DNA from 4 places in the Pectobacterium araliae genome. Region 3 is predicted to be linked to each of the others. Evidence: predicted binding sites of a transcription regulator. Region 3 holds the regulator's gene; each other region holds the start of a gene.

Region 1 (7,378 bases), 2.0 Mb from region 3:
TGCTGAAATCCCCACGGCGGTCGGTGGGCAAACGAAAGCGGAAATGCCGTTGACGATGGAAACGGTGATAACGAGAGAGAACCTGATGCTGGCCTATCAGCGCGTGGTGGAAAACAACGGCGCGGCAGGGGTAGATAACCTGAAAGTGACGGAGTTGAAGCCGTGGCTGAAACAGAACTGGGCGAGTATCAGGCAGGCATTGATTACGGGCGCCTACCAGCCGCAGGCGATACGCAGAGTGGATATCCCAAAGCCGGACGGCGGCGTGAGAACCCTGGGTATCCCGACGGTAGTGGACAGGCTTATCCAGCAGGCGATAGCACAACAACTCAGTCCGGTCGTGGAGCCGCACTTCTGCGAATCGAGTTACGGGTTCAGAAGTAACCGCAATGCGTGGCAGGCAGTGCAACAGGCACAGCGCTACATACAAAGCGGGAAACGCTGGGTGGTCGATCTGGATCTGGAAAAGTTCTTTGACCGGGTGGATCATGACATTTTGATGTCACGTCTGGCGAGGCATGTCAGGGATAAACGGCTGTTGAAACTGATACGTCGCTACCTTGAAGCGGAAATGACGAACGGGTGCGAGACAGAGAAGCGAGGTAAGGGAATGCCGCAGGGCGGACCGTTGTCGCCGCTACTGTCGAACATTCTGCTGGATGAACTGGATAAAGAACTGGAGCGTCGAGGTCACAGCTTCTGTCGCTATGCGGATGACTGCAACATTTACGTGAGCAGTCGCAAAGCAGGCGAGCATATCTTTAGGGCAATCAGGGTGTACCTGAGAGACATACTGAAGCTAAAGGTCAATGAGCAGAAGAGTGCGGTGGCGCGACCGTGGGAGCGTAAGTTCCTGGGATACAGCGTGACACGGCACAAACAGACCCGACTGAAGATCGCAGGGAGCAGTGTCGAGAGGCTGAAGGAGAAGATCCGTAGCCTGACGACAGGGCACGCGACGAAATCAGTGAAAGGCGTAATCAATGAACTCACACCGATACTGCGAGGCTGGATGAGCTACTTCAGATACACGGAAGTAAAAGGAGTTCTGGAGAAGATTGACGGCTGGGTCAGGCGTAAACTGCGCAGTCTACTGTGGCGGCAATGGAAACGAACGTATACGCGAGCCCGAATGCTAATGCGAGCGGGCTTGTGTGAAAAGCGAGCGTGGAGGTCGGCGAGTAACCAGCGAGGAGCGTGGTGGAACGCGGGGTCGAGTCACATGAATGATGCGATAAAGACGGCGCAGTTCAGACGACTCGGCTTGATATCACTAGTGGAGCAGCAACGGCAGTTCCAGAGTTAACATGAACCGCCGTATGCGGAACCGCACGTACGGTGGTGTGAGAGGACGGCGGGAGTAATCTCGCCTCCTACTCGATTATAAAACGCTGCTAAACTTACTTTTACCATGATGCTTCTGTGGTTTGTTTCTCAAAAGTTATTACTTTGTTGACCGTTTATTTACTTACTAAAATTTATTTCCTGCCGCCATATAACAATAATGCAACGTCGTTAACCACTACTGATGTCTATCATGGCTGAAATGTGTCAGCACGCTGATTTTTTGTTAGCAAGGTGATTAACAAAAAGGTCATAGGAATGACGCTGTTACGGGTGGTCGCCAGCCGTGTGTTAATGAAGGGCTGGGATTCTATCTACCTGCACTTATAAAAATAGAGATATAAGCATGAAAAAACTACTTGCTATGTTCTTTTGTCTGAGCGTGGTGGTTAGCACCCCACTGGCGATGGCTGAAGATGCTAAAACGACAGAGAAGACAACGGATGTGGTACTGATCGGTGGGGGCATCATGAGCTCTACGCTGGGTGTGTACTTACAGGAGCTACAGCCAGATTGGTCTATCGATATGGTTGAGCGTATGGATAACGTGGCTGAAGAGAGTTCTAACGGCTGGAATAACGCGGGTACGGGTCACTCGGCCTTTATGGAACTCAATTACACGCCGGATAATCCCGACGGCCCAATCAATATCAGCAAAGCGCTGGAAATTACCGAAGCGTTTGAAGTCTCGCGCCAGTTTTGGTCCTATCAGGTGAGAAACGGCGTGCTGAATAATCCGCACTCTTTCATAAACAGTGTGCCGCATATCAGCTTTGTTTGGGGCGACGAAAACACCGCGTTCCTAAAACACCGCTATGATGCGATGCAGCACAGTACGCTGTACCGTGGCATGGAGTTCTCTGACGATCCAAATACGATCAAAGCATGGGCGCCGTTGGTGATGGAAGGCCGCGATCCTGCTCAAAAAATTGCAGCAACCCGCATGCCTATCGGCACTGACGTGAACTACGGTGAAATCACGCGTCAGTTGGTTGGTGCGATGAAAACCAAGTCCAACTTTGCGCTGCACCTGAATTCAGAAGTGCGTGATATCAAGCGTAATGCAGACAACAGCTGGAGCGTGACTTACGCCGATCTGAAGAACGGCGAAAAAGAGAGCGTGATTAAGGCGAAATTCGTCTTTATCGGTGCGGGTGGGGCGGCACTACAACTGTTGCAGAAAACCGGTATTCCTGAGGCCGATTTGTACGGCGGCTTTCCAGTTGGCGGCGAATTCCTGGTGACAGAAAATCCGGAAATCGTGAAACGCCACATGGCCAAAGTGTACGGTAAAGCCTCCGTAGGTGCACCACCGATGTCCGTTCCTCATTTGGATACGCGTATTTTTGACGGCAAGCCAGTGCTGTTGTTTGGGCCATTTGCCACTTTTTCCAGTAAATTTCTGAAAAATGGTTCGCTGTGGGATCTGATCGGTTCCGTGACCTTCTCCAACGTCATGCCGATGACGCACGTCGGTCTGGATAACTTCGATCTGGTGAAATATCTGGTCAGTCAGGTCATGATGGATGATGACGATCGCTTCGCTTCATTGCAGGAATACTTCCCGAACGCGAAGAAAGAGGATTGGAGACTGGTGATTGCAGGCCAACGCGTTCAGGTTATCAAGAAAGATGATGATAAAGGCGGCGTGTTGAAGCTGGGTACGGAGATCGTCAGTTCGCAGGATGGCTCGATTGCCGCTCTGCTGGGGGCTTCTCCGGGCGCGTCAACCGCAGCACCGATTATGCTGAGCCTGCTGCAAAAAGTGTTTAAAGATAAAGTGGCGACGCCGGAATGGCAGAGTAAGCTGAAAGAGATTGTTCCGTCGTATGGTCAGAAGCTGGATGGCAATATTGAAATGACCAATAAAATCCGCAGCTACACCAGCAGCACGCTGGGTCTGGATTATATTGAGGTTAAGCCTGAGTAATAATCGGTATTAATCTGAGCACACCAAAAAAGGCCGCGAAAGCGGCCTTTTTTGTACCGTTATCGCGTAAATTCAGGCAATAAAAAAAGCAGGTAAGTCGCCTTACCTGCTTTATCACGTTCTATGCGGTAGAAATGGGAACGTCTGTTCTTATTTAGAATGCGTAGTTAAAGTTCACACCGTACAGCCAGGCTTTGCCTTTGGAACTAAAGGTGTAACTTGGAGAACCTGCTCTATCAGAGATTGGCTCGCTGATATCCACTTGTTTACCGTGCATGTAAGACACGCCCACATCAACAGACGCATCTTTATTAAATGCGTAGGTGGTGCCTGCGCTCAACCAGAAACGATCCTGATCCGGGATGGATATAGAACGTTTGTCAGCAGGTACGGGGCTGTCATCAAACGCGATACCGCTACGGAACGTCCAGTTATCGTCGTGATAGTAGGTTGTGCCGAGTGCGATACGGTAAGCATCACGGAAATTTTCTTCTTTCTGGAACAACGTCTGACCGTTATTACCCGTCGCTTTCAACTCCTGGAAGTGGCTCCAACTGGTATAGGTCAGGCTATAATGCACTGCCCATTTCGGTGCCACGCGGTGGTAAGCAGAGGCTTCCCACATCTCTGGTAGATTCAGCGTCAGCTTGCCAGGGATTGTCGAGCCATTAAGGGCTCCGGGTCCTGCTGACAGTTGGTTGCTGTAATCGCCATTAAAATCAATATCGACTTTGGAACGATAGGTCAGGCCAACGCGGTTATTGTCGTCGATTTCATACAGGATGCCAGCGTTCCAGCCGTAACCCCATTCTTTGCCTTCCAAACGCGCGACTTCTGAAGAGGGGCCTGCAACGGCTCCCTGCAACCCACCAACAGAGCTAGGTACGTTTGCCAGTTCACCCGCGCGACGAACAATCTTGGCATCTGCATAGACAGCGTTAACACCCAGTCCGAAGCTGAAATGTTGGTTCAGGCGATAGGCTGCGCTCAGATTCAGGTTTGATGTCAGCAGGTCGGTTTGTCCACCAATAGAACCTGCGGCATAGTTATCATTGAATTCCGTCGCCAAACCATAATTGGTGGTAGCGGATGCACCGATTGCCCATTGCTCATTTAGCGGCATGATGAAGTGCAGGTTCGGTACCCAAGCGTGCGGCGCAATATTTTTTGCACTGGTATTCTGTCCTGTCAGGGAGTTTTTTCCCTGAACATCGATATCCGGGTTGATATAGGTGACACCACCGGAGAAGGACGGGCGGTCAAACATGGTCATGGTTGCCGGGTTACGGCTACCGGAGGCCGCATTGTCGGCTACAGCACCTTCACCAGAAAACGCGCGTCCCAGACCCGATGATGAGTATTCATTTAGCTGGAAACCAGCCGCGGACACATTTGCTGAAAACAGGGCCACCGCAACAGCAATTGTGGAATGTTTGAACAGGTTTTTCTGGCTCATGACCAAAACCTCTTTATATACTTGTTATTTAACGTTGTTACACGAGGTAACAAGGGACGCGCATTGTAGGGGGGCGCACTCAGCCTGACAAATCAGACCAGTTGCCAAAGTATAAGGTGGGAATACAGTAATGTTGCATTTGTGTATTATAAATATTTCTAAAATGATGCGAAATTTAGACATGCTTAACGTTTTGGTTAATTTGTGTGAATAAATATTACTCGACCTTTACTGTCCCATAACACCTTAATGTGACTGATATCACTAAAATTACGGGCTGGCATGAAATGCTGGTACTGCTTTGGAATGAGGGAGTAAAATATAAGGAAGATAGAAATATTTGAACTGGATCATATCTCCCGCGTTTTAAGAGGAAAGCATCATGACGAACGTAATCAACAAATGCAGCGCTGAAGAAACCGCAGCCTGCTGCTGTGTCGATGTTGGCACAATTATGGATAACACCGATTGCACGGCATCTTACAGCAAAGTTTTCGGCGATCGTTCTGACGCGGAAGCGACATTAGCGGCTCTGACGGAAAAAGCGCGAGCGGTAGAGTCTGAATCTTGTGAAATCAACAGCACGCTGGAAGACGTAGACGGCGGCGTTAAGCTGGATATTGATTTTACGTTCAGCTGCCAGGCTGAAACGATGATTTTCCAGCTCGGCCTGCGTTAAGGATTCTTTCTGGCGGGCATGACGTAATCGTATTGCCTGCCAGACTCTTTTTTCTTCTCCCCACGGCTTATATTTTCCCCTCTTTCATGCTGCATTTACGTTGTTTAAAACAATAACGTATTGCACCGGAATTTGTTCTTCCTTTCTTTTTCTGCCACGTCTTTAGCTAACAATCGCAATTGGATAGTATTTTTTATTTCTGGTAGATAACTCTGTGATTCTATTTAATTTCAGTATTATTTTTTACATCAAGTAGAGTCCTGTCTTGATCAGTTTTGAGCACGTGAGTAAGTCGTTTACGACACAAGGTAAAACGCTTTATGCGGTGAAAGATGTCACGCTGGATATCGATAAAGGGGAGATATTCGGCATCATCGGGTTCAGCGGGGCGGGGAAAAGCACGTTGTTGCGTCTGGTTAATTTACTGGAGCAGCCAACGGAAGGAAAAGTGACGGTTAACCAGCAGGATATTACTGCGCTTTCTGCTGAGGCGCTGCGCCAACTCCGGCGGCGTATTGGCATGGTCTTTCAAACATTCAATTTATTTCAGTCGCGAACGGTGGCGGGAAATGTCGCCTGGCCGCTGCGTTTGGCACGAATGGATCGCCAACAGATACAGCGACGTGTTGACGAAGTGCTGCGCTTTGTCGGCCTGGAGGATAAGAAGGATCACTATCCCGAACAGCTTTCTGGAGGGCAAAAGCAGCGCGTTGGCATTGCCAGAGCGCTGGTCAGTTCACCGGATATCCTGATTTGTGACGAGGCGACCTCGGCACTGGATCCTGAAACGACAGAGGATATTCTTCAACTGCTGGAGAGTATCAATCGGCAATATAACATCACGATCTTGTTGATTACGCATGAGATGAACGTGATCCGCCGCATTTGCCATCGGGTTGCGGTCATGGAACAAGGTCGCGTCATCGAACAGGGCCGCGTGGTTGATATCTTCACTCGCCCTGAGCATAAAACCACGCGCAACTTCGTACGCTCTATTTTTAACGATCGGCTTCCTTCCCGACTATTACAGACGCTGCAAGCACGCCATTCCGGCGCGTTATACCAGCTCATTTTTCATGATGGTTCAACCAGCGTACCGCTGCTGTCACAGACGGCTCGTCTGCACCCGCTTATCGATTACAACATTATCTACGGCAACATCAGTGAGTTACAGGGCGCACTGTTCGGCAGCCTGATTGTGGAATTTATTGGCCCGCCGGACAGCATTGCTGCCGCACTGGAAACGCTGGCGCAAACGGTAGAAATCAGGGAGGTAAGCCATGAAGGTTGATTGGACGACATTCTGGCAAACGCTGCTGGTTGCCACAGGCGAAACGTTGGCGATGGTACTGGTGACGCTGTTGTTCGCCAGCGTGCTGGGCATTAGCCTGGGTTTGCTGCTGTTTCTAAGCCGTGCCGGTGGCCTGTTTGAAAGCCGCGTGCTGTTTGTGCTGTTGAATCTGGTCATTAACATCGTGCGTCCCGTTCCTTTCATTATCTTTCTGGTGGCGGTCAGTCCGATGACGCGCATGGTGGTGGGCACCACTATCGGTATTGCCGCCGCCATTTTTCCGATGATCCTGGTTGCCGCCTGCGCGATTGCGAGGGTGGTAGAAAATAACCTGATGTCGGTCGATCCCGGCATGATTGAAGCGGCACGCGCCTTGGGTGCCACGCCTTTGCAAATCATTACTGGTGTGCTGATTCGCGAAGCGCTGGGTCCGCTAATTATGGGACTGACATTTATCACCGTGGCGCTGGTCGACTTCTCTGCTGTTGCTGGCATGGTTGGCGGTGGCGGGTTGGGGAATCTGGCAATGACCTACGGCTACAACCGGTTTAACACCTCCGTCATGGTGGTCACGGTAGTCATTCTGATTGTGTTGGTTCAACTGGCACAGCATGCGGGCAATTACTTCTCTCGTCGCATCATGCGGCGCTAGCGCGGTGCGTTAGGTGGGCAGTATTC
Region 2 (7,378 bases), 440 kb from region 3:
GTTCGCGTTACTGCATAACCTTAAGCACAATAAAATCCTGCACGAGCGCGTGGTGCTGTTGACCATGAGAACGGAGGATGCGCCCTATGTATTGAACGCGCGCCGCGTGACGGTTGAACCGCTTTCGCCGACGTTTTGGCGCGTGATCGCTAACTATGGCTGGCGTGAAACACCGGATGTGGAAGAGGTGTTTCAGCGCTGTTGGCAGGACGGGTTAACCTGCCAAATGATGGAAACGTCTTTCTTTATGTCCAATGAGTCGCTGATTATCGGTGAACGCCCGTGGTATCTGCGTTTGCGCGGTAAGCTATTCATGATGCTCAGCAGAAATGCGCTGCGAGCGGCGGATCAGTTTGAAATACCGCCGAATAGGCTGATTGAGCTAGGGATACAGGTCGAGATTTAAGTGATCCTACGATTAGGGCGCTATGTTGGGATAAGATCGAGATATACGGTCGACCACGGGGCGAGGCGTCCCTGCGGGAACCTCATCCCCGTGTTTCCCTAATAACAAGCAGCGAGTTGCTGCCTGTTGGGGAAGCCATATTGCTCAGTGCGTTAACGTATAGATAGAGAGAATAATAGTTACCAATTCACCGACACAATCAGCCCGCCTTCGGGCTGGTTGGTGAACGTGACCCGCATCTTGTGCAGCGTGGCGATGTTGTTCACGATGGAAATCCCCAGACCGCTGCCGGATTTTTCCTGTCCTGGTGGACGATAAAAACGCTCGCCGATTCTTGCCCGCGCCTCCTCGCTGATACCCGGTCCATTATCGACAACGTTGAAGCCGCGCTCTGTCAGCGTCAGATTGACCGTTCCCCCCGCATTGCTGTAGCGAATGGCGTTATCCAACAGATTGCGCACCAGCAGCGTCAGTAGCAGCGGATGACCCTGTCGGATAACTACGGTGTCCGGTAAATCCAGCGTCAGTTCGATACCCGCAGTTTGCGCCGTGTAGTAGTGTGCGATCACTGCCTGTTGCAGTAAGTCATTAAGTTGAACGGGCAGCATACCTTCGGGGGACGATTCGGCATCCAGCCGCGACAGCGTCAGAAGTTGATCCACCAGCCGGGTGGCGCGATCGATTCCTTTATCCAGATTAATCAATGCATGGCGACGCATGGCTTCATCGTCATGCGCCAACTGCGCGACTTCGGTTTGAACTTTCAGCGCCGCCAGTGGACTACGCAATTCATGAGCGGCATCGGAGGTAAAACGGCGTTCACGAATCAACATATCGCTGATGCGGGAAAATAGGAGATTCAGTGCGTTGACCAGTGGGCGGACTTCCTGTGGGATAGGCTGTGTCGCAAGCGGTGTGCTTTCGTCGGGGGAGCGTAACTGAAGCTCAGCGGCAATCTGTTTTAGCGGTGAGAGTTCACGCGTTACCAGCCAGAACAGCAGCGCCAGCATGATCGGCAGCGCAAATAGCCAGGGCATCAGGTTGGTTTTTACAATATCCAGCGTCATATCCTGACGGTATTCCCATTCCTGTCCGACAGCGATCACGTAACGATCATCTGCCGTCGTTAACCAGACGATGCGCCATGCGTCACTGTCATCACGCAATTTGCCGTCGGTAAAGCCGTTTCGCTGGTAATCAAAAATGAAATCTTTGCCGTTCTCACCATCATTCAACACCATCTTCCCGTCGCGAGTAAAAATGGCAAAGGCTAGGGCATCGTCGTCCTGCTTGCCTCGATCCTTATGTACCAGACTTTTGGTTTTGGGCAGAGAAGTCGACTGAATTCGCAATTCATCGGGGTTCATCGTGGCAAGACGTTTGGCAAACAGCATTTGCTGGGTATCAAATAACTCATTGATGTTATGACGCGTTTGAGACCATGAAAGCAGACTGGCTACGCCCCAGCACACCACTGTTAGCAGCGTAAAGCCCGCAACCAGACGTAAACGCAGGCTGAGTCGGTTCATGGCGCATCCCCCAAAATATAGCCAATGCCATGCACGGTACGGATAAACCCGCCACCCAGCTTTTTGCGCAGGTGGTGGATATGCACTTCTACCGCATTGCTGGAGACATCATCGTCCCACCCATAGAGTTTTTCTTCCAACTGCGCGCGTGTGAGCACGCGATTCGGGTTCAGTAGAAACAGTTCCAGCAGTGCCAGTTCGCGCGATTTTAATATCAGCGGTTCATTGTTAAGCGTGACGCTCCGTGAGCTTGGTTCAAGGGAAACGGCACCGTGTGTTAATGAAGGTTGCAGTTGACCGTGGCGGCGGCGAATCAGTGCCTGAAGACGAGCGGCAACTTCTGTCAGCGCAAAGGGTTTACATAAATAATCATCGGCACCCTGTTGCAATCCTTCCACCCGCTGCTCCAGCGCATCGCGGGCGGTCAAAACCAGCACCGGTTCGTCGTTCCCTGCTTGACGCCACTGGCGCAGAATATCCATCCCGTCCATGCCCGGCAGGCTGAGATCGAGCACAACCGCATCATAGGGGGCAGCTTTTAATGCAGCGGCACCCGCTTTACCTTCCAGAAACCAATCGATATTAAAGCCCAGTTTGGTCAACCCAGCTTTTAGGCCATCACCGATTAGGCGATCGTCTTCGATTAACAATATTCTCATGGCTGCCTCGCATTTGCGCCTTTTCCGGTTTTATACGAAATCGTTGGGCAACGTGTACAGGACAAATCGCTGAAATCGGGCGATTTCGGCAATATAAAAAAATAAAAATCCAAACGCTGATTCCTTAAGATTCTGTTAAGAACGGTTTGCTTTAATCCTTCCCGAAGACCGATTACTCCCGCAGGCTGACTGCGAAATACTTTACTGAGAAATAATTTATTGCGAAACAACAGGCAAAATAAGGAAGGAATATTATGAAAAAAGCAGCTGCGTTATTCGCCATTACCGCTCTGGTTTCTGCACCCGTATTTGCTGCACAAAGCGGCGGTGGTTTCGTCAACCCAGATACGCCCGCAGTTGGCACACATAAAGGGGGATTTAGCGATCCACAGAATTCCCTCACGACAGTCGCTAAGGCTAAAGATCTGCGTGACGATAGTTGGGTTACGCTGAGTGGCAATATTGAAAAACGGGTTGGTGATGAGAACTATTTGTTCCGAGATTCGACAGGCACGATAGAAGTTGAAATCGATCACAAGCGTTGGAATGGTCAGATGATTTCGCCCACGGATAAAGTGGAAATTCAGGGTGAGTTGGATAAAGACTTCAATTCCGTCGAGCTGGATGTGAAGCAGATTCGTAAACTCTAATCCGTTATTGTCAATCCCTCGTGGCGGGCTATTGCCCGCCATTTCTCTATTTATCAACCATCTATATCCGCCATGTTTCACGTTGCCTACATTGGTTCACCCGAGTAGTCGATGTGATTAAGCTCTCCGAGACGCCTTTCTTTGCCATCTTCCTGAAACCTGAGTTATCTAGGGTAAATAACCTCGTGATCTTGTCTTTATTTTTTGTTAGCGAAACGTTTCGATGGCGATCACATTTTTTTTATTTCTTCGTTGCCTTTCTCTCTTCTTTTTCTAGAATATTATCAGCGAAACGTTTCGCTGGTGGGATGAGAGATGAAAAAAGCAGCATTATTGAATTCAGATATTTCTTCCGTGATTGCCCGGCTGGGGCATACCGATAGCCTGGTTATTGGCGATGCGGGTTTACCGATTCCAGAAACAACGACCCGTATCGATCTGGCGTTGACGCACAATGTGCCAACGTTTTTGCAGGTGGTTAATGTTGTCACCAGTGAAATGCAGGTAGAGGCCGCTATTCTGGCGGAAGAGATGATTGAAAAGAACCCCGCAGTCCATGACGCATTACTCGATCAATTGAAGCAACTAGAACAACACCAGGGAAACTCAATTGCATTGCACTATGTCAGCCATGAAGAATTTAAAACCCAAAGCGGCAAAAGCCGGGCCATCATTCGCAGCGGAGAGTGCTCCCCGTATGCCAATGTCATCCTGTGTGCTGGCGTAACGTTCTGAGGCATCCATGCAACCTTTACTGCAACTGCAAGGCATCACGAAATCTTTTCCCGGCGTTAAAGCGCTTTCCGGTGCGGCACTCAATGTCTACCCGGGAAAAGTGATGGCGCTGGTGGGCGAGAACGGTGCGGGCAAGTCCACCATGATGAAAGTCCTGACTGGGATCTACCGTAAAGATGCTGGCAGCATCCATTTTCTGGGGCAAGAGGTGGATTTCAGCGGGCCGAAAGCATCTCAGGAAGCAGGTATCGGTATTATCCATCAGGAACTTAACCTGATTCCCCAGCTCACGATTGCCGAGAATATCTTTCTCGGTCGTGAATTTACCAATCGTTTCGGTCGTATCGATTGGAACAAGATGTATGCGGAAGCCGATAAGCTGCTGAAACGCCTTAATCTGCGCTACGACAGCCGTCGTATGGTCGGGGATTTATCGATTGGCGATCAGCAAATGGTAGAAATTTCCAAAGTGCTGAGCTTTGAATCGAAAGTCATCATCATGGATGAACCTACCGATGCCCTGACGGATACCGAAACCGCGGCGCTATTCAGCGTGATCAAAGAGCTGCAATCTCAGGGATGCGGCATCGTTTATATTTCCCACCGTTTGAAAGAAATCTTTGAAATCTGCGATGACATTACTGTTTTCCGCGATGGTCAGCTTATCGGCGAGCGTCCGGTCAGTGAATTACAGGAAGATACGCTGATTGAAATGATGGTGGGGCGCAAGCTGGAAGATCAGTACCCACGCTCGAATAAAGCACCGGGAGAGGTGCGGCTTAAGGTGCAGAACCTGTCGGGACCGGGCGTAGAGCGCGTTAGCTTTACGGTGCGGAAAGGTGAAATTCTGGGCGTCGCAGGGCTGATGGGCGCGGGCCGAACTGAACTGATGAAGATTCTCTACGGGGCGCTACCGCGCACTGGCGGCAATGTGACGCTGGATGGCCGCGACGTGGTGACCCGTAAACCGCAGGATGGCTTAGCGAATGGCATCGTTTATATCTCTGAAGATCGTAAGCGAGATGGTCTGGTGCTGGGCATGTCGGTGAAAGAAAACATGTCGTTAACTGCATTGCGCTATTTCAGCCATGCGGGCGGTCGTCTCAAACACGCCGAAGAGCAGTTGGCCGTCGCCGACTTTATTCGCCTATTCAACGTTAAAACGCCTTCGATGATGCAGCCTATCGGTTTGCTGTCCGGTGGTAATCAGCAAAAAGTGGCGATTGCCCGTGGTCTGATGACGCGCCCGAATGTCCTGATCCTTGATGAGCCGACGCGTGGCGTTGATGTGGGGGCGAAGAAAGAAATTTATCAGCTAATCAATCAATTCAAAGAAGAAGGGTTGAGCATCATATTGGTGTCATCCGAAATGCCCGAAGTCTTGGGAATGAGCGATCGCATCATTGTGATGCATGAAGGGCGCTTAAGCGGTGATTTCCCGATTGAGCAAGCAACCCAGGAAGCACTGATGGCTGCGGCTGTTGGTAAGCAATACGGTGCAAAGCAGGAGTAAGTCAGACATGAGTTCTCAATCTATCGCGGCAAAACGCTGGTTCAGCAAAGAGTGGTTACTGGAGCAGAAATCGCTGATCGCACTCCTAATCCTGATTGCGGTTGTGTCCGCCATGAGCCCTAATTTTTTCACCCTGAATAACCTGTTCAATATTCTCCAGCAGACGTCGGTAAACGCCATTATGGCCGTCGGTATGACGCTGGTGATTTTGACCTCGGGCATCGATTTGTCGGTGGGTTCACTGTTGGCACTGACGGGTGCCGTTGCGGCTTCCATCGTTGGGCTTGAAGTTAATGCGCTGGTGGCGGTATTTGGCGCACTGGCACTGGGCGCGCTGATCGGTGCGGGCACGGGCATCATCGTTTCCAAAGGCAAAGTGCAGGCATTTATCGCTACGCTGGTCATGATGCTGTTACTGCGTGGCGTGACGATGGTTTATACCAATGGTAGCCCGGTTAATACGGGTTTTTCCGACGTGGCAGATGCGTTTGGCTGGTTCGGTATCGGTCGTCCGTTGGGGATTCCGACGCCAATTTGGATCATGGCTATCGTCTTCGTTGCAACCTGGTACATGCTGCACCATACGCGACTGGGGCGCTATATCTATGCGCTTGGCGGTAATGAATCCGCGACCCGCTTATCCGGTATCAGCGTTGATAAGATCAAGATTATTGTCTATTCCCTGTGTGGGCTGCTGTCTGCCCTGGCGGGAATTATTGAAGTTGCACGTTTGTCCTCTGCACAGCCTACAGCGGGTACAGGGTATGAGCTGGATGCCATCGCGGCCGTGGTATTGGGCGGCACCAGTCTGGCTGGTGGCAAGGGGCGTATTGTTGGTACGTTGATCGGCGCACTTATCCTTGGTTTTCTCAACAATGGACTGAATTTATTAGGTGTTTCTTCTTACTACCAAATGATCGTTAAAGCAGTCGTTATCTTGCTGGCGGTTCTGGTAGATAACAAAAGCAGTAAATAACCTTCATTCACACAGGAATTGAGTATGAATATGAAAAAGCTGGCTACTCTGGTTTCCGCTGTTGCGCTGAGCGCGACTGTCAGTGCTAATGCCTTGGCCAAAGATACGGTTGCGCTGGTGGTTTCTACGCTGAATAACCCGTTCTTTGTTTCCATGAAAGAGGGGGCGCAGAAAGAAGCTGACAAACTGGGCTATGAGTTGATTGTGCTGGACTCCCAGAATAACCCAGCGAAAGAACTGGCTAACGTTCAGGATCTGACGGTACGTGGCACCAAAGTCTTGCTGATCAACCCAACCGATTCTGATGCAGTAGGCAATGCGATTAAAATGGCTAATCAGGCAAAAATTTCGGTCATTACGCTGGATCGCGTTGCTAGCAGTGGTGAAGTGGTGAGCCACGTGGCTTCTGATAACGCGTTCGGCGGTAAAGTTGCCGGTGATTTCATTGCCAAGAAATTGGGTGAAGGTGCCAAGGTGATTCAGTTGGAAGGGATTGCAGGAACCTCTGCCGCGCGTGAGCGTGGGGCGGGTTTCATGAAATCTGCTGAGAAAAATAAATTCGCTATGCTGGCCAGCCAGCCTGCTGATTTTGACCGTACTAAAGGGCTGAACGTGATGCAGAACCTGCTGACCGCGCACCCTGACGTTCAGGCCGTATTTGCTCAGAACGATGAAATGGCGCTGGGCGCACTGCGTGCACTGCAAACCGCAGGTAAAACAGATGTGCTGGTTGTGGGCTTTGACGGTACTCAGGATGGCGTGAAGGCCGTTGAGTCAGGCAAGCTGGCAGCAACGGTGGCTCAGCGTCCAGACCAGATCGGCGTAATCGGTATCGAAACGGCTGCGAAAGTGCTGAAAGGTGAAAAAACGCAGGCCATCATTCCGGTTGACCTGAAGCTGGTCGCTAAAT
Region 3 (7,378 bases):
CCATAAGAAGGTATCGAAAAAATTGCGGGTATAGTAGTGCGGGTATGGAAAGAAAGATTAAATGACATATTCATTATTTATCAATAAGTTAAATTAATTATGCTGCTAATTATCGATAACTACGACTCCTTTACCTACAACCTTTATCAATACTTTTGTGAGCTTGGTGCAGAAGTCGTGGTGAAGCGTAATGATGAACTGACACTGCGTGAGATTGAACGGCTGGCGCCCGAGCGGTTGGTGATTTCTCCGGGCCCCTGTACACCCGATGAGGCGGGCATTTCACTGGCGGCTATCCGTCACTTTGCTGATACGTTGCCTATTCTTGGCGTGTGTCTTGGCCATCAGGCGATGGGGCAGGCGTTTGGCGCGCGGGTGGTGCGGGCGCGGCAGGTCATGCACGGGAAAACCTCAGCAATTGCGCATAGCGATACGGGGATTTTCGCGGGACTAGCTCAGCCTTTGACGGTTACCCGCTATCATTCGCTCATTATTGATGCCGCCTCGCTACCCGATTGCTTTGAGATCACGGCCTGGAGCGAATATGAAGGGAAACGTGACGAAATTATGGGCGTCCGTCATCGCTCGTTGCCGCTGGAAGGGGTTCAGTTTCATCCTGAGAGTATTCTCAGCCAGCAAGGACATCAGCTTTTGGATAATTTCCTTAAAATTTAATCGTGTAGAAAGTTATTCTCTTCATCGGCTGATTTAATATTGCCTGTTATTGATTTTCTATGCATATTTATTGACTATATTTTCATTTCTGACGTAATGGACAGCAGAGTGAGGCAGCAAATGGCAGTAGAGCAGAAAGCAGTGACACGGGATACCCACGATAAGGTTATTTTGCCGGTTTATGCACCCGCGAAGTTTGTACCCGTGAAAGGTAAGGGGAGCCGTGTCTGGGATCAGGACGGCCGAGAATATATCGATTTCTCCGGTGGTATCGCGGTCACGGCGCTCGGTCACTGCCATCCTGCGCTGGTTAATGCGTTACAGCAGCAGGGCGAAAAACTGTGGCATACCAGCAATATTTTCACCAATGAACCTGCGCTACGCCTCGCCAGCAAACTGATCGATGCCACTTTTGCCGATCGCGTGTTCTTTGTTAACTCTGGTGCAGAGGCTAACGAAGCCGCCTTTAAGCTGGCGCGTTACTATGCGGTTAAACGCCATAGTCCGTATAAAACCAAGATCATCGCCTTCTACAATGCGTTCCATGGCCGGACGCTGTTCACCGTTTCAGTTGGCGGACAGCCTAAGTATGCCGATGGCTTCGGGCCTAAGCCTGCCGATATCGTGCACGTTCCGTTCAACGATCTCGCTGCCGTTAAAGCAGTGATGGACGATCACACCTGCGCGGTTGTACTCGAACCCATTCAGGGGGAAGGCGGAATTACCCCCGCTACGCCTGAATTTTTGCAGGGTGTTCGTGACTTGTGCGATCAACATAAAGCGCTGCTGGTGTTTGATGAAGTGCAGAGTGGGATGGGACGTACTGGTAAATTATTTAGCTATATGCACTATGGTATTACGCCGGACATCCTGACGACGGCTAAAGCGTTGGGCGGTGGTTTCCCGATTAGCGCGATGCTGACGACGGAAGAGATCGCTTCAGCGATGACGGTTGGGGTGCATGGAACCACCTATGGCGGCAACCCGCTGGCTTGTGCTGTGGCGGAAGCCGCGCTGGATATCATCAACACGCCAGAAGTGCTATCGGGCGTAGCGGATCGTCACGATCGTTTTGTCAGTGAACTGGAGAAAATCAATCAGCAGTACGGCGTATTTGATCAGGTTCGCGGGATGGGGCTGCTGTTGGGGGCAGAGCTGAAACCGCAGTGGCATGGCCGCGCGGGCGAGTTCCTGGCGGCGGCAACGGCTCAAGGGCTGATGGTGCTGATGGCGGGGCCGAACGTCATCCGCTTTGTACCGTCTTTGATCATTGATGAAGACGATATTGCGCAGGGGATGGAGAAGTTCGCCAACGCTGTCGCGCAGGTCGTTAACGCAGCAAACTGAGTTACGCGCTTAAAAGAGTAGCGATAAAAAACGTAGGGTGGCGGCCACGGATGGCACGCCATAAAAAAAGCGTGAGGCCGAGGCTTCACGCTTTTTTGTTGGTAGGGTACAGCGACAGGGGTTTAGCGAGTGCCGTAAACGACAATCGTTTTACCGTGCGCAGAGATCAGGTTCTGGTCTTCTAACATTTTCAGAATGCGACCCACGGTTTCACGCGAGCAGCCAACGATTTGCCCAATTTCCTGACGGGTAATTTTAATTTGCATGCCATCTGGATGCGTCATGGCATCAGGTTGTTTTGCCAGGTTGAGTAATGTTTGGGCGATACGTCCGGTCACATCAAGGAAGGCGAGGTTGCCGACTTTCTCAGAGGTAACCTGAAGTCTGCTTGCCATTTGCGCAGACAGACGCATGAGGATATCCGGGTTAACCTGAATAAGCTGGCGGAATTTTTTATAGGAAATTTCAGCCACTTCACAGGCGGTTTTTGCCCGAACCCAGGCACTGCGTTCCTGACCTTCTTCAAACAGGCCGAGCTCACCAATAAAATCGCCCTGATTAAGGTAGGAAAGAATCATCTCCTTGCCTTCTTCATCTTTGATTAGCACTGCAACAGAGCCTTTCACGATGTAGTAAAGCGTTTCTGCTTTTTCACCTTGGTGAATCAGCGTGCTCTTCGATGGATACTTGTGGATATGACAATGGGAAAGGAACCATTCGAGAGTTGGGTCTGTCTGCGGTTTGCCGAGAACCATTCGCTATCATCCTCTGTTGTAATTCACTGCGCAAATTACAGGGGTCAGAGTTCCCTGTACGGCGTGTTTAACTGCTAAAAAAATAAAATTCAGTCTAGGCAGAATGACGTCAGGGAATATACTGGAACCACTGTACCCTTGATTTTGCGGTTACTGCCTTGCTGCACCGTAAACGTGGTTGGGTATGTCTGGCTACGTCATCATCTTCTTCGTTTCTGGCTTTGTCCAGAAAAGGTCTATTCTATTTTCGTTTTAACACAGCTTTAAGGATGTGTCTTGTGTTGTCTCGCTTCAGCATGACAAAGCTCTGATTAACGCTGGTTTTTGTACAGTAACGGTATAAATTTTCAAAAAATTTTTAGTGGAGAGGCATTATGCAGGCTCGGGTAAAATGGGTTGAAGGCTTAACGTTTTTGGGCGAATCCGCATCAGGGCATCAGGTATTGATGGACGGCAATTCCGGCGATAAAGCGCCGAGCCCGATGGAAATGGTGTTGATGTCCGTAGGGGGATGCAGTGCGATTGATGTGGTGTCGATTCTGCAAAAAGGTCGCAACGACGTGGCGGATTGTGAGGTGAAATTAACCTCAGAACGACGCTCTGAAGCGCCGCGCTTATTTACCCATATCAATCTGCATTTTATCGTGACGGGAAAAGGGTTGACCGATAAAGCCGTCGAACGAGCCGTTGCCCTGTCAGCGGAAAAATACTGCTCTGTGGCATTGATGCTGGGCAAAGCCGTTGAGGTGACGCACAGTCACGAAATTAGAGTGCTGGCCTAATCCTTTTCTCTGGGCACTAATTCTGGTCACTTAAGCCTGTTATAAGGGGAAACACAGGGGGAGGTTCCCATGGGGAGGCCTCACCCCTGTGGTCGGCCCGCGTATCTCGGTGCTTATTCGATGGCTTTCCCTTCTATCAGCCGCTGCACCAGCGGCGCCATGATGAGTTCCATTGCCAGCCCCATCTTCCCGCCAGGAACGACTAACGTGTTGATGTGGGAGATAAACGAACCCTGTAGCATGGCGAGCAGATAGGGATAATCAATATTATCCAACCCTTGAAAATGAATGACGACGAAGCTTTCGTCCAGTGAAGGGATAGACTTAGCGGCAAACGGGTTAGAGGTATCCACGGTAGGCACGCGCTGGAAGTTGATGTGTGTGCGAGAGAACTGTGGCGTGATATAGGTGATGTAGTCTTCCATCGAGCGGACGACGGAATCCATCACCGCTTCACGCGAGTGACCGCGCTCATTGACGTCACGAATCAGCTTTTGAATCCACTCCAGGTTGACGATCGGCACAACGCCGACGAGCAAGTCGACATGCTGCGCCACATTGTTTTGTTCGGTGAACACACCACCATGTAGCCCTTCGTAGAACAGAATATCAGTGGGTTCCGGCATGGGTTCCCACGGTGTGAATGTCCCAGGAACCTGATTGTAGGGAATCGCTTCATCATAGGTGTGAAGATATTTACGCGTCTGGCCGCGACCATGTAAGCCATATTCGATAAACGCTTGTTCCAGCAGGCTGAAATCATTCGCTTCCGGGCCGAAATAGCTGATATGGCGCCCCAAATCACGCGCTTTGCGGATCGCCATGTCCATTTCCGGGCGGGTATAGCGGTGAAAGCTGTCGCCTTCTAACTGGGCTGCTCGTAGATCAAACTGCTGGAAAATCTTACGAAAGGCCAGACTGGTTGTCGTGGTTCCCGCTCCGCTGGAACCGGTAACCGCAATAATCGGATGCTGATGTGACATAAGGCGCGTGACTCCTCAAAAAAGACGTCATTAGTTATCATTGTTAGCATGTTTGGCGCGTTCTTTCACGCCTTTCGCCATGCTCAATAAGGGGCATGCCCTCCCGCATTGAGATGGTTGCGCGGCATAATATTGAGAGTTTCATGCAACTCAGACCACACCAAAACCACCTCGCCGGATTGAAGCTGACGGCGTATATCTTCTACTTTCTGCGCCAGCGACCGCTCCTGTTCGCCGTAATCGGTGCCTTCGCGCAGCACGAAAGATTCGATGATGTTATCCAGCGTTTCTGGATCGAGCTGTTGCCAGGGAATAATCACGCTAGGGTTCCTGAGTTAACGGGTTTCTGAGTAAAAGTGGTGCCTGAAGAAGAATCGGCGGCGCGGTCCAAAAAAGGGCTAAGCCAATGGGGAATGCGCTGTTCCAGCCACATTTCCGGTTTCAGCAACGTTCCTCCGACGAAGCCGACATGCCCACCGTGTTCCGTTAGCTGATACTCAATAGTAGACGGTAACTGCGCTATATCGGGAATGACCTCTGGCGTCATGAAAGGATCGTCCTTCGCGTGGATGATCAGCAGCGGTTTGCGTATTTGAGGCAACAGCGGCAGGGCGCTACAGCGTCGATAGTAGTCAGCGGCATCACGAAAGCCGTGGATACGCGAAGTAATGACGTCATCAAATTCTCGCAACTGGCGGATTCGCTTCAATTGCGGCAACTGAATCGGCAATGTGTCTGGGTAGGCTGCCAGCTTGCGACTGGCGTTTTGTTTCAACAGGTGCAACAGGTAGTGCTGGTAGACGCGGGAGAAGCCTTGTTCCATCCGGCGGCTACAGGGTTCGAGCATCAAAGGGGCGGAAACAATGACCGCAGCGGACAGGGAACAGGCTTCGCCCTGTTGGCCGAGTAAGTAAGCCAACATATTGCCGCCGAGAGAAACGCCGATAGCGGCGGTAGGCGCATTGCCCAGCGTCTCTTGCATCCAGTGTAGAAAATAGCAAGCATCGCTGGTTTCGCCGGAATGATAAATACGTTTCATTCGGTTAGGTTTGCCGCTGCACCCGCGAAAATGCATGATGACGGCCAGCCAACCGCGCTGTTTACAGGCATGTAGCAGGCCATGGGCGTAAGGGCTATGGAAACTACCTTCCAGCCCGTGGAACAGCACCACGCGCGGTTTGTGCCGCGCCAGTTCAGGGGCTTCGCTCCATGCCAGATCGACGAAATCACCATCAGGTAATTCGAGCGCTTGCCAGACTGGCGAGAATTGCGCGTGACGGCGAATCAGGCGCGGTAATAGCGTTTGCAGATGCGGGTTATGTGCGCCGCTCAGCGGACGGAAATGGTCATACATAAAGGATATGAAAATCTTGTTGTCGGCTCTTGTACGATCAATATCACACTGTTAGCTTCAATGCTGCCAGTTGGTACGACATTTGGGTCAGGAGCGCCCACAAATAATGGAACTAAGTTTATTTCTTTCGATGTTGGGGTTTTTGTGGGTGGCGGCCATTACGCCGGGGCCGAATAATATGCTGTTGACAACCTCGGGCGCGAATTTTGGCTTTATGCGTTCGCTGTGGCTGATGGTTGGCATCATGCTGGGGATGCAGAGCATTTTGCTGCTGGTCGCATTCGGTGTCGGTGGGTTGATTCTGATTTATCCTTCGCTGCACTTTATTTTGAAAGTCCTCGGTAGTGCCTATCTGCTGTGGTTGGCGTGGAAAATCGCCACGGCGGCTTACGAACAGTTGGAAACGACTGTTGCTCCCCCTCAGCCGATCCGACTTTATCAGGGGTGGTTGCTGCAATTCCTGAACCCGAAGGCGTGGCTCATGGCGTTGGGCGCGGTTGCCAGCTTTAGCCTGGCGGGTGAAGGTTATAACCAGTCTGTAATCGCCATAAGCGTCGGGATTGTGCTGGTGAATCTGGTTTCCGGCGTCATCTGGCTCGGGTTCGGCACGATGATTGGGCGACTGCTGCGCAGTAAGAAAGCGTGGATTATCTTCAATGTGTCAATGGGGCTGCTGACCGCCGCCTGCGTGCTGTTGATTTGGCATTAATGCTGATCTGGCTCAGATGAAGTAACGAGCGGTTTTCCGCTCGTTACTCCTTTCAGGACACAAATCTTAAAGCGAATCGCTCTGCATCATCTGCTCTAGCTGTTCCTGTGCGTCCAACCAGGACATTTCCGTTTCTTCCAGCTCGATTTTGACTTTGGTTTGTTGTTGCAAGCAGTCAGTCAGTTCGGCCTTGCGGCTGATGTCATAGATGGCGCTGTCCGCCAGTCGTGCTTCCAGCGCCGCCAGCGTTTCCCCCAACTTTTCCATCTGCTGCTCAAGATTGGTTATCTGTTTGCGCAGCGGCTGTGTTTGCGTTCTCAATTCGGCTTCGCGGCGTTTCTGATCTTTTCTGCCCTGCGCACTGTTGGCGGTATTCTCTTTTGGCGTTTCGTCGGCCGCATTTTCCTGACGTTGTAGGCCGACCAGCCACTGTTGGTAGTCTTCCAAATCACCGTCAAAGGGTTCTACTTTCTGGTCGTGTACCAGATAGAGGTCGTCGGTGGTAGAGCGGATCAGGTGTCGATCGTGCGAGACGACAACCAGCGCGCCTTCAAAATCGATTAATGCTTCGGTCAATGCCTGACGCATATCCAGATCGAGGTGGTTGGTTGGTTCGTCGAGCAGCAGGAGGTTCGGGCGCTGCCAGACGATCAGCGCCAGCACCAGACGGGCTTTTTCGCCGCCGGAGAAACGCTCGGTGATCTCCGTGACTTTGTCGCCCTGAAAACCGAAGCCGCCGAGATAGTCGCGAAGCTGCTGTTCCGTTTCCCGTT
Region 4 (7,378 bases), 2.1 Mb from region 3:
GCGTTTGTCCCGGCAGGCCAAACATCAGGTCGCAGACGACTGCCGCCCTGTCGCGTTCACACAGTCGCTCAAGGAAGCGAATTGACTGCTGTTTATCTGAGGTGCGTGCCATCCGCTGACGAATTCGGGTATCAAACGTCTGAATCCCGATGGAGAAGCGGTTCGCCCCCGCATCCAGGCAGGCATCGATCCGCTCATCATCAAAATCCATCGCTCGCCCTTCTACCGTGATTTCACAGTCTGGTGCCAGCGGCAGAGAGGTTCGGATCGCCCGAATAATCTGCGACAGTTCATTCGCTGCCAGCGCCGTTGGCGTACCGCCACCAAAGTAAACCGCATGAATCGGCGCAGACTGATGCAGCGGGCTGTCCGCTTCCATCGCCAATTCCTGCAACAGATAGCGCGTATAGGTCGCCGTGCTGTCATCACGCAGTTTGTTCTGGTAAAAGCCGCAGAACGTGCAGTGCGTAGCACAGAAAGGAATATGCAGATAGAGCAGACGCTTACGAGCAGGCAATGTTTGCTGCTTCAGCGCCTGCCAACCGGCCGGAATCTGTTCTGGTGAGAGTGGCACATGGTTGCGCCAAGGCATTGCCATACGTCGGGCACCAAAAGGCTGCTCACCGGGCTCGGCATAATACGGCGTCAAATCGATGTTCATTAACGGCCCCCCAAATAATCAATAAAATAAATTAAATGATAATTATTTTTATTTGGCAACGTGGCGACAGCGTAAATGAATGTGCTGAATTTAAGTGCGACAAAATAGCGACATGGATTAACAAACTGTTTGCTTTTATGCAAACTGAAAGCCCTGCAAAAAAAATCACACTGCTGTGTTATTTCAGATAGTTAGGGTACATCCGTCTTTTCTTTTTTAACAAGTACGAAAAAAATACCGCGTTTATTAAAGTTCGTTAATTTGGGTGATAAGCAGGCAGGATCGGTGAATATTTCAGCGCTATGGCATGAGTAAAAAAGATAAGTAGAGAAGAGAAAGAAAAACTCAAAATAGCCGACCTTCAGCCATTGTGTAGATCTGAAGGTCGGTATATGACTTACTGAATACCCTGACTGCGCAGGTAATCTTCATAGTTGCCGGTGAAGTCGATCACTTTATTTGGCGTAATTTCCAGAATACGAGTCGCCAACGAGCTGACAAATTCACGGTCATGAGAGACAAACAGCAGCGTCCCTTCATACATTTCCAGCGCCATATTCAGCGATTCAATGGATTCCATATCAAGGTGGTTGGTCGGTTCATCCATCACCAGAATATTCGGACGCTGCATCATTAGCTTACCGAACAGCATGCGACCTTTTTCACCACCGGATAACACCTTCACTTTCTTCTTGATATCGTCCTGGCTGAACAGCAAACGACCGAGTACGCTGCGCACGGCTTGCTCGTCGTCTTTTTCCTGTTTCCACTGACTCATCCAGTCAAAAACGGTCAGCGTCTCATCGAATTCGTATTCGTGATCCTGCGCGTAGTAGCCAATTTTTGAGTTTTCAGACCATTTCACGGTGCCGCTATCCGGCTCGAAATCACCGACCAGCGTTTTCAGCAATGTCGATTTACCGATACCATTGGCACCCAAAATAGCGACTTTTTCACCCACTTCAACCATCAGACCCAGCTTGCTAAACAGCGGGCCGTTATCAAAACCTTTGCTCAACGCTTCCACTTCCAGCGCATTACGGAACAGCTTCTTATCCTGATCAAAACGGATAAACGGGTTTTGACGGCTGGACGCTTTCACTTCATCCAACTGGATTTTGTCGATCTGGCGCGCACGCGATGTCGCCTGCTTGGATTTAGAGGCGTTGGCGCTAAAGCGGCTGACGAACGATTGCAGTTCGGAAATCTGCGCTTTTTTCTTGGCGTTATCGGACAGTAAACGCTCACGAGCCTGCGTCGCTGCCGTCATGTATTCATCATAGTTACCGGGATAAATACGCAGCTCGCCGTAGTCCAGATCTGCCATGTGCGTACAGACCATGTTCAGGAAGTGACGGTCATGCGAGATGATGATCATGGTGCTGTTACGTTCATTCAGCACCTGCTCCAACCAACGAATAGTATCGATATCCAGGTTGTTGGTTGGCTCGTCGAGTAGCAGGATATCGGGATCGGCAAACAGCGCCTGCGCCAACAGGACACGCAGTTTCCAACCGGGCGCAATTTCACTCATCAAGCCATAGTGCTGCTCAACGGGAATCCCCACGCCCAGCAACAACTCGCCCGCGCGTGATTCTGCGCTGTAACCATCCATCTCACCGTATTGCACTTCAAGATCGGCGACTTTATAGCCGTCGGCTTCGCTCATTTCAGCCAATGAATAGATACGGTCACGCTCTTCTTTTACCGCCCACAGCTCGCCGTGACCCATGATAACGGTATCCAGCACGCTGTATTTTTCGAACGCGAACTGATCCTGACGCAGTTTACCCAGACGTTCATTAGGATCGAGGAAGACGTTACCGCCGCTCGACACCAGATCGCCGCCGAGAATCTTCATAAAGGTGGATTTGCCGCAGCCATTCGCGCCAATCAAACCGTAACGGTTGCCGCCGCCAAATTTAACGGAAATGTTTTCAAACAACGGCTTGCTGCCGAACTGCATGGTGATATTGTTGGTACTTAACACAGCACTTATACTCGAGTCGGAATGTGATTTGGCGCGCATTATGCCACAAGCGCGCGCCAGGATCGCGGTTAGTTTTGAGTAATATTTAAGCGATGGCGCATACAGGAGAGAAATGCGATGTCTATAGTACGTCGTTTCAAACAGGTCGACGTTTTCACCCAGCAGCCTTTCAAGGGCAATCCGCTTGCCGTGGTTATGGAGGCAAAGGGATTAACCGATGCGCAAATGCAGGATATCGCGCGTTGGACAAACCTGTCAGAAACCACGTTTGTCCTGCCCGCTACCGATCCCTTGGCGGATTACCACGTCCGTATTTTTACGCCAGAATCGGAGATGCCTTTTGCCGGACACCCCACGCTAGGCACCGCACATGCCATGCTGGAAGGAGGATTGTGCCCTAAATCTCTAGGTCAATTGGTGCAGCAATGCGGCGTTGGCTTAGTACCGATCAACATCGGTGATGATGGGAGTCTGGCGTTTCACGCACCACAGGCCACTATCGTTCCGTTTGATGATGAACACACACCGCTGCTGGAAAAAACGCTGGGCATAACCGACCTTGGTACTGCCAGCATCGATAAGCACTATCCTCCCACCGCCGTACATATGGGCATTCGCTGGCTCGTGATTCGGGTAGACAGTGCCGACACCTGTCTTAGCATCATACCGAATGCAGAAGCGCTCGCCGTCGTACAGAACCTCAGCCAGACCAACGGCATCGCCATCTATGGCCCGTACGATAACGCGATGCCCGCCGATTATGAAGTTCGCGCGTTCTATATTGAACGCGGCCATCTCAAAGAAGATCCGGTCACAGGCAGCGCTAACGCCTGCCTGGCTGCACTGCTTCGTCAGCAGCACTCCACCAATAACGTCACCGCGCCACTCAGCTACCTTGCTCGACAGGGCACCATGCTGCACTGCGATGGCCGCATTACCGTGACGTACCTGAACGATGAGCCGTGGATCGGTGGGCATAGCGTCACAATCGTTGACGGGACATTGCAGTATTAACAGGGAGAGAGTTTATGGAAACGTTATCTATAGATGCGCTGTACGAATTAAAGCATCTGCCCCATCTACGCCTAACAATACAGGAAGAGCGCGATGCCGATGTGCTCTTCACCCTGATCCAACAGGAAAAATCGCGGCTGCGGCGAACATTGCCTTGGCCAGATTCCGTCAAGACCGTTGATGACACACGTGAAACCATTCGCGGCAACAGAAAGGAATTCTTCGCCAAAACAGCCGCCGTATATGTCATCCGCTGGGACGACATGCTAGCTGGCATCGTTTCCTTCAATACGATTCAGGATAAAGAAGGTGTCATCGGGTATTGGATCGCAGAAGCATTTGAAGGTAAGGGCATCGTTTCTCAAGCCGTTAGTACACTGATAGCAGCCTATGCCGATGCAAGCCTCATTGAGCGCTGTATCATCAAAGCGTCAACCGCCAACACGCGCAGCAACGCCGTCGCCCAACGGCTTGGTTTCCGTTTTCATCACACGGAAAAAAACGCCGAGAAGATCGGCGAACAGTGGTTCGATCACAAGATTTATCACTATTCCACCTGACATGACCTCGTATTGTCTTCCCTCACCTGATTCGCTGCTCTATCGGGCGCGCATCAGGTTCTTTTCGCTCTGCGGTGCATTCCATTTGCCAATTCGTTATATTTTTGTGACCAACATCACAAAAATGTTGAAATCCAATTTCATCTCCGCTACCATTAAAAACGTGATGAACATCACATTTAATTAACCCGTTAGAGGAGTCTGAAAATGGCTATGTTTAGTAAAATCACCAAATTCTTTAAAAGAATGGGAGATGTTTATGTCAGCTATTGTGAACGTATTGGGTCAATCATCAGCCCGTTCTGATTGTGATGTAAACAATCTCTAAAGCCGCCTTCTATCAGGCGGCTTTTGTTTTTCTTACGCCGCTATTCCCGTTAATCTTCCTTTCCTTTTTGTCTACCCGCACAGCACAGATTTGTGCAGCATGCCGCATGCCTGAACATTCTCTTTTAAAAACAGCCCAATGCATTTCTCTCTCACAGCAAAGTCACCATTAACAGACTATGCTTTTCTGTAGCTGTACTTGCTTCGCGTCCCCGACGTCTGCGCTAAAAGATAAAAAGGACTGACTATGAGTAAAGTGAAACAACAGGATATTGACCGTCTGATCGAATTGGTCGGCGGGCGTGAGAACATCGCGGCCGTTACGCACTGTATCACTCGCCTTCGCTTCGTCTTGCACGATGCTTCCAAAGCGCATCCCAAAAACATTGAAGAAATGCGAATGGTGAAAGGCTGCTTCACGAATGCCGGACAATTTCAGGTCGTGATCGGCACTGAGGTCGACGAGTATTACAAGGCGCTGCTCGCTACCACGGGCAAAGGTGAAATCAATAAGGAAGAAGCCAAAGTCGCCGCCCGCCAGAATATGAGCTGGTTCGAGCGCAGCATTTCACATTTTGCCGAGATCTTTTTTCCACTGCTTCCCGCACTCATCAGCGGAGGCTTGATCCTCGGGGCGCGTAACGTTATCGGCGATATCCCGATGCGAGACGGGCAAACGCTGGTACAGCTCTACCCAATCTGGCAAACCGCCTATGATTTCCTCTGGTTATTGGGGGAAGCCATCTTTTTCTATCTCCCCGTAGCCGTTTGTTGGTCAACCGTGCGTAAAATGGGTGGCACGCCCATCCTCGGTATTGTGCTAGGTATCACGCTGGTATCACCGCAGTTAATGAATGCCTACCTCATCGGTCAACAAACGCCAGAGGTGTGGAATTTTGGCTGGTTCACGATTGAGAAGATAGGTTATCAGGCGCAGGTTATCCCTTCCGTATTAGCTGGGATGGCGTTGGCACTGATCGAAACTCGGCTGAAAAAAATCGTACCGGATTACCTCTATCTGGTGGTCGTGCCCGTAACATCGCTCATTTTGGCCGTTTTCCTGGCACACACGTTAATTGGTCCGTTTGGTCGCATGATTGGCGATGGCGTTGCCTGGGCCGTTAAGGCAGTCATGACAGGCAGTTTTGCTCCCGTTGGCGCCGCGCTGTTTGGGTTCCTGTATGCGCCGCTGGTCATCACGGGCGTGCATCAAACCACGCTGGCGATTGATATGCAGATGATTCAAAGTATGGGCGGCACGCCGGTCTGGCCACTGATTGCGCTGTCCAATATTGCACAAGCTTCGGCCGTCGTCGGGGTAATTCTCATCAGCCGGAAAGCCAACGAACGAGAAATTTCTGTCCCCGCGGCAATCTCTGCTTTTCTTGGCGTGTCCGAGCCTGCCATGTACGGAATTAACCTGAAATACCGCTTTCCGATGCTATGCGCCATGATCGGTTCCGCTGCCGCTGCGCTTATTTGCGGCCTCTACGGCGTAACCGCAAATGGCATCGGCGTGGGAGGACTTCCGGGCATCCTCTCTATCAAGCCACAATTTTGGGGGATCTTTGCCCTCGCCATGCTGGTCGCTGCCGTGATTCCAATTGTACTGACGTCGCTGGTCTATAAGCGCAAAATCAACAATGGCACGCTAGATCCCGAATAACCGTCCCACTCCCTATTCAGCCACGTCTGTTGAGACGTGGCTATATCGCTACAGGAGGATTCTTCATGAGTACATCACTCCCCTGGTGGCAAAACGGCGTAATTTATCAAATCTACCCGAAGAGCTTTCAGGACAGTTCCGGAAATGGCATTGGCGATATTGCTGGCATCACCTCCCGACTCGATTATCTGCAACAATTGGGCGTCGATGCAATCTGGCTGACTCCGGTTTATCTCTCTCCTCAGGTTGATAACGGCTATGACGTCGCTGACTACTGCGCCATCGATCCAACCTACGGTACGATGGCCGATATGGAAACACTGATCGCCGAAGCACATCGACGCCGTATCCATATCGTTATGGATATGGTGTTCAATCATACTTCTACGCAACACCACTGGTTCCAGAATGCGCAGGATCGCCGTAGTCCCTATCGCCATTTCTATATCTGGCGTGATGGCAACGACGGCGCACCGCCCAATAACTGGCGTTCAAAATTTGGTGGCCCCGCCTGGCAGTGGCACGCGGAAAGTAAACAGTACTACCTGCATCTGTTCGCCACCGAGCAGGCCGATCTGAATTGGGAGCATCCGCGTGTGCGGGATGAACTAAAGCAGGTCTGTGAATTCTGGGCGGATAAAGGCGTGGACGGACTGAGGCTGGATGTGATCAATTTGGTTTCCAAGCAGCAGGATTTCCCATCAGACGCACAGGGCGATGGACGCCGCTTCTATACCGATGGCCCACTGATTCATGAGTACTTACAGGAGTTCAGTCAGGATGTTTTTCAGCCTCGCGACCTGATGACCGTCGGCGAGATGTCATCGACCTCGCTAGATCACTGCCGCCGCTACGCGGCAATGGACGGTAGTGAACTCTCCATGACGTTCAATTTCCATCATCTGAAAGTCGATTATCCCAATGGGGAAAAATGGACGCTGGCGGAACCTGATTTTATTCAGCTCAAGCAAATTTTTAATCACTGGCAACAGGGGATGCACAACCGCGCCTGGAACGCCTTGTTCTGGTGTAATCACGATCAGCCGCGCATTGTGTCGCGCTTTGGTGACGAAGGCGAATTCCGTGTGCAATCAGCCAAGATGCTGGCAATGGTGCTTCATGGTATGCAAGGCACGCCCTATATCTATCAGGGAGAAGAG

What was found. Region 3 encodes CRP, which controls carbon source genes, mostly activating them, when cyclic AMP is high. Its sites were predicted from a motif close to ATGTGANNNNNNTCACAT; they were not measured.
Region 1: AACH44_RS13550 (YfcZ/YiiS family protein) is a predicted target of CRP. The motif match lies at 5,069-5,086, and genes of this name have one in related genera.
Region 2: rbsD (D-ribose pyranase) is a predicted target of CRP. The motif match lies at 3,463-3,480, and genes of this name have one in related genera.
Region 4: AACH44_RS13200 (ABC-F family ATPase) is a predicted target of CRP. The motif match lies at 2,673-2,690, and genes of this name have one in related genera.

Annotation. Positions count from the first base shown of each region.
Region 1 covers NZ_AP028908.1:2,984,759-2,992,136, reverse strand. The annotation lists gene ltrA (group II intron reverse transcriptase/maturase) at 1-1,306, shown strand, start outside; gene mqo (malate dehydrogenase (quinone)) at 1,691-3,274, shown strand; gene fadL (long-chain fatty acid transporter FadL) at 3,429-4,730, opposite strand; gene AACH44_RS13550 (YfcZ/YiiS family protein) at 5,113-5,409, shown strand; gene AACH44_RS13545 (methionine ABC transporter ATP-binding protein) at 5,675-6,700, shown strand; gene AACH44_RS13540 (methionine ABC transporter permease) at 6,690-7,352, shown strand.
Region 2 covers NZ_AP028908.1:4,584,721-4,592,098, reverse strand. The annotation lists gene kup (low affinity potassium transporter Kup) at 1-406, shown strand, start outside; gene qseC (quorum sensing histidine kinase QseC) at 586-1,935, opposite strand; gene qseB (quorum sensing response regulator transcription factor QseB) at 1,932-2,594, opposite strand; gene AACH44_RS20790 (YgiW/YdeI family stress tolerance OB fold protein) at 2,849-3,244, shown strand; gene rbsD (D-ribose pyranase) at 3,560-3,979, shown strand; gene rbsA (ribose ABC transporter ATP-binding protein RbsA) at 3,987-5,492, shown strand; gene rbsC (ribose ABC transporter permease) at 5,500-6,468, shown strand; gene rbsB (ribose ABC transporter substrate-binding protein RbsB) at 6,493-7,378, shown strand, end outside.
Region 3 covers NZ_AP028908.1:356,707-364,084, forward strand. The annotation lists gene AACH44_RS01570 (aminodeoxychorismate synthase component II) at 100-675, shown strand; gene argD (bifunctional acetylornithine/succinyldiaminopimelate transaminase) at 796-2,022, shown strand; gene crp (cAMP-activated global transcriptional regulator CRP) at 2,145-2,777, opposite strand; gene AACH44_RS01585 (OsmC family protein) at 3,152-3,559, shown strand; gene AACH44_RS01590 (phosphoribulokinase) at 3,673-4,542, opposite strand; gene AACH44_RS01595 (YheU family protein) at 4,626-4,862, opposite strand; gene AACH44_RS01600 (hydrolase) at 4,859-5,896, opposite strand; gene AACH44_RS01605 (LysE family translocator) at 6,003-6,605, shown strand; gene AACH44_RS01610 (ABC transporter ATP-binding protein) at 6,672-7,378, opposite strand, start outside.
Region 4 covers NZ_AP028908.1:2,906,922-2,914,299, forward strand. The annotation lists gene hutW (heme anaerobic degradation radical SAM methyltransferase ChuW/HutW) at 1-661, opposite strand, end outside; gene AACH44_RS13200 (ABC-F family ATPase) at 1,059-2,651, opposite strand; gene AACH44_RS13205 (PhzF family phenazine biosynthesis protein) at 2,769-3,665, shown strand; gene AACH44_RS13210 (GNAT family N-acetyltransferase) at 3,680-4,225, shown strand; gene treB (PTS trehalose transporter subunit IIBC) at 4,800-6,218, shown strand; gene treC (alpha,alpha-phosphotrehalase) at 6,284-7,378, shown strand, end outside.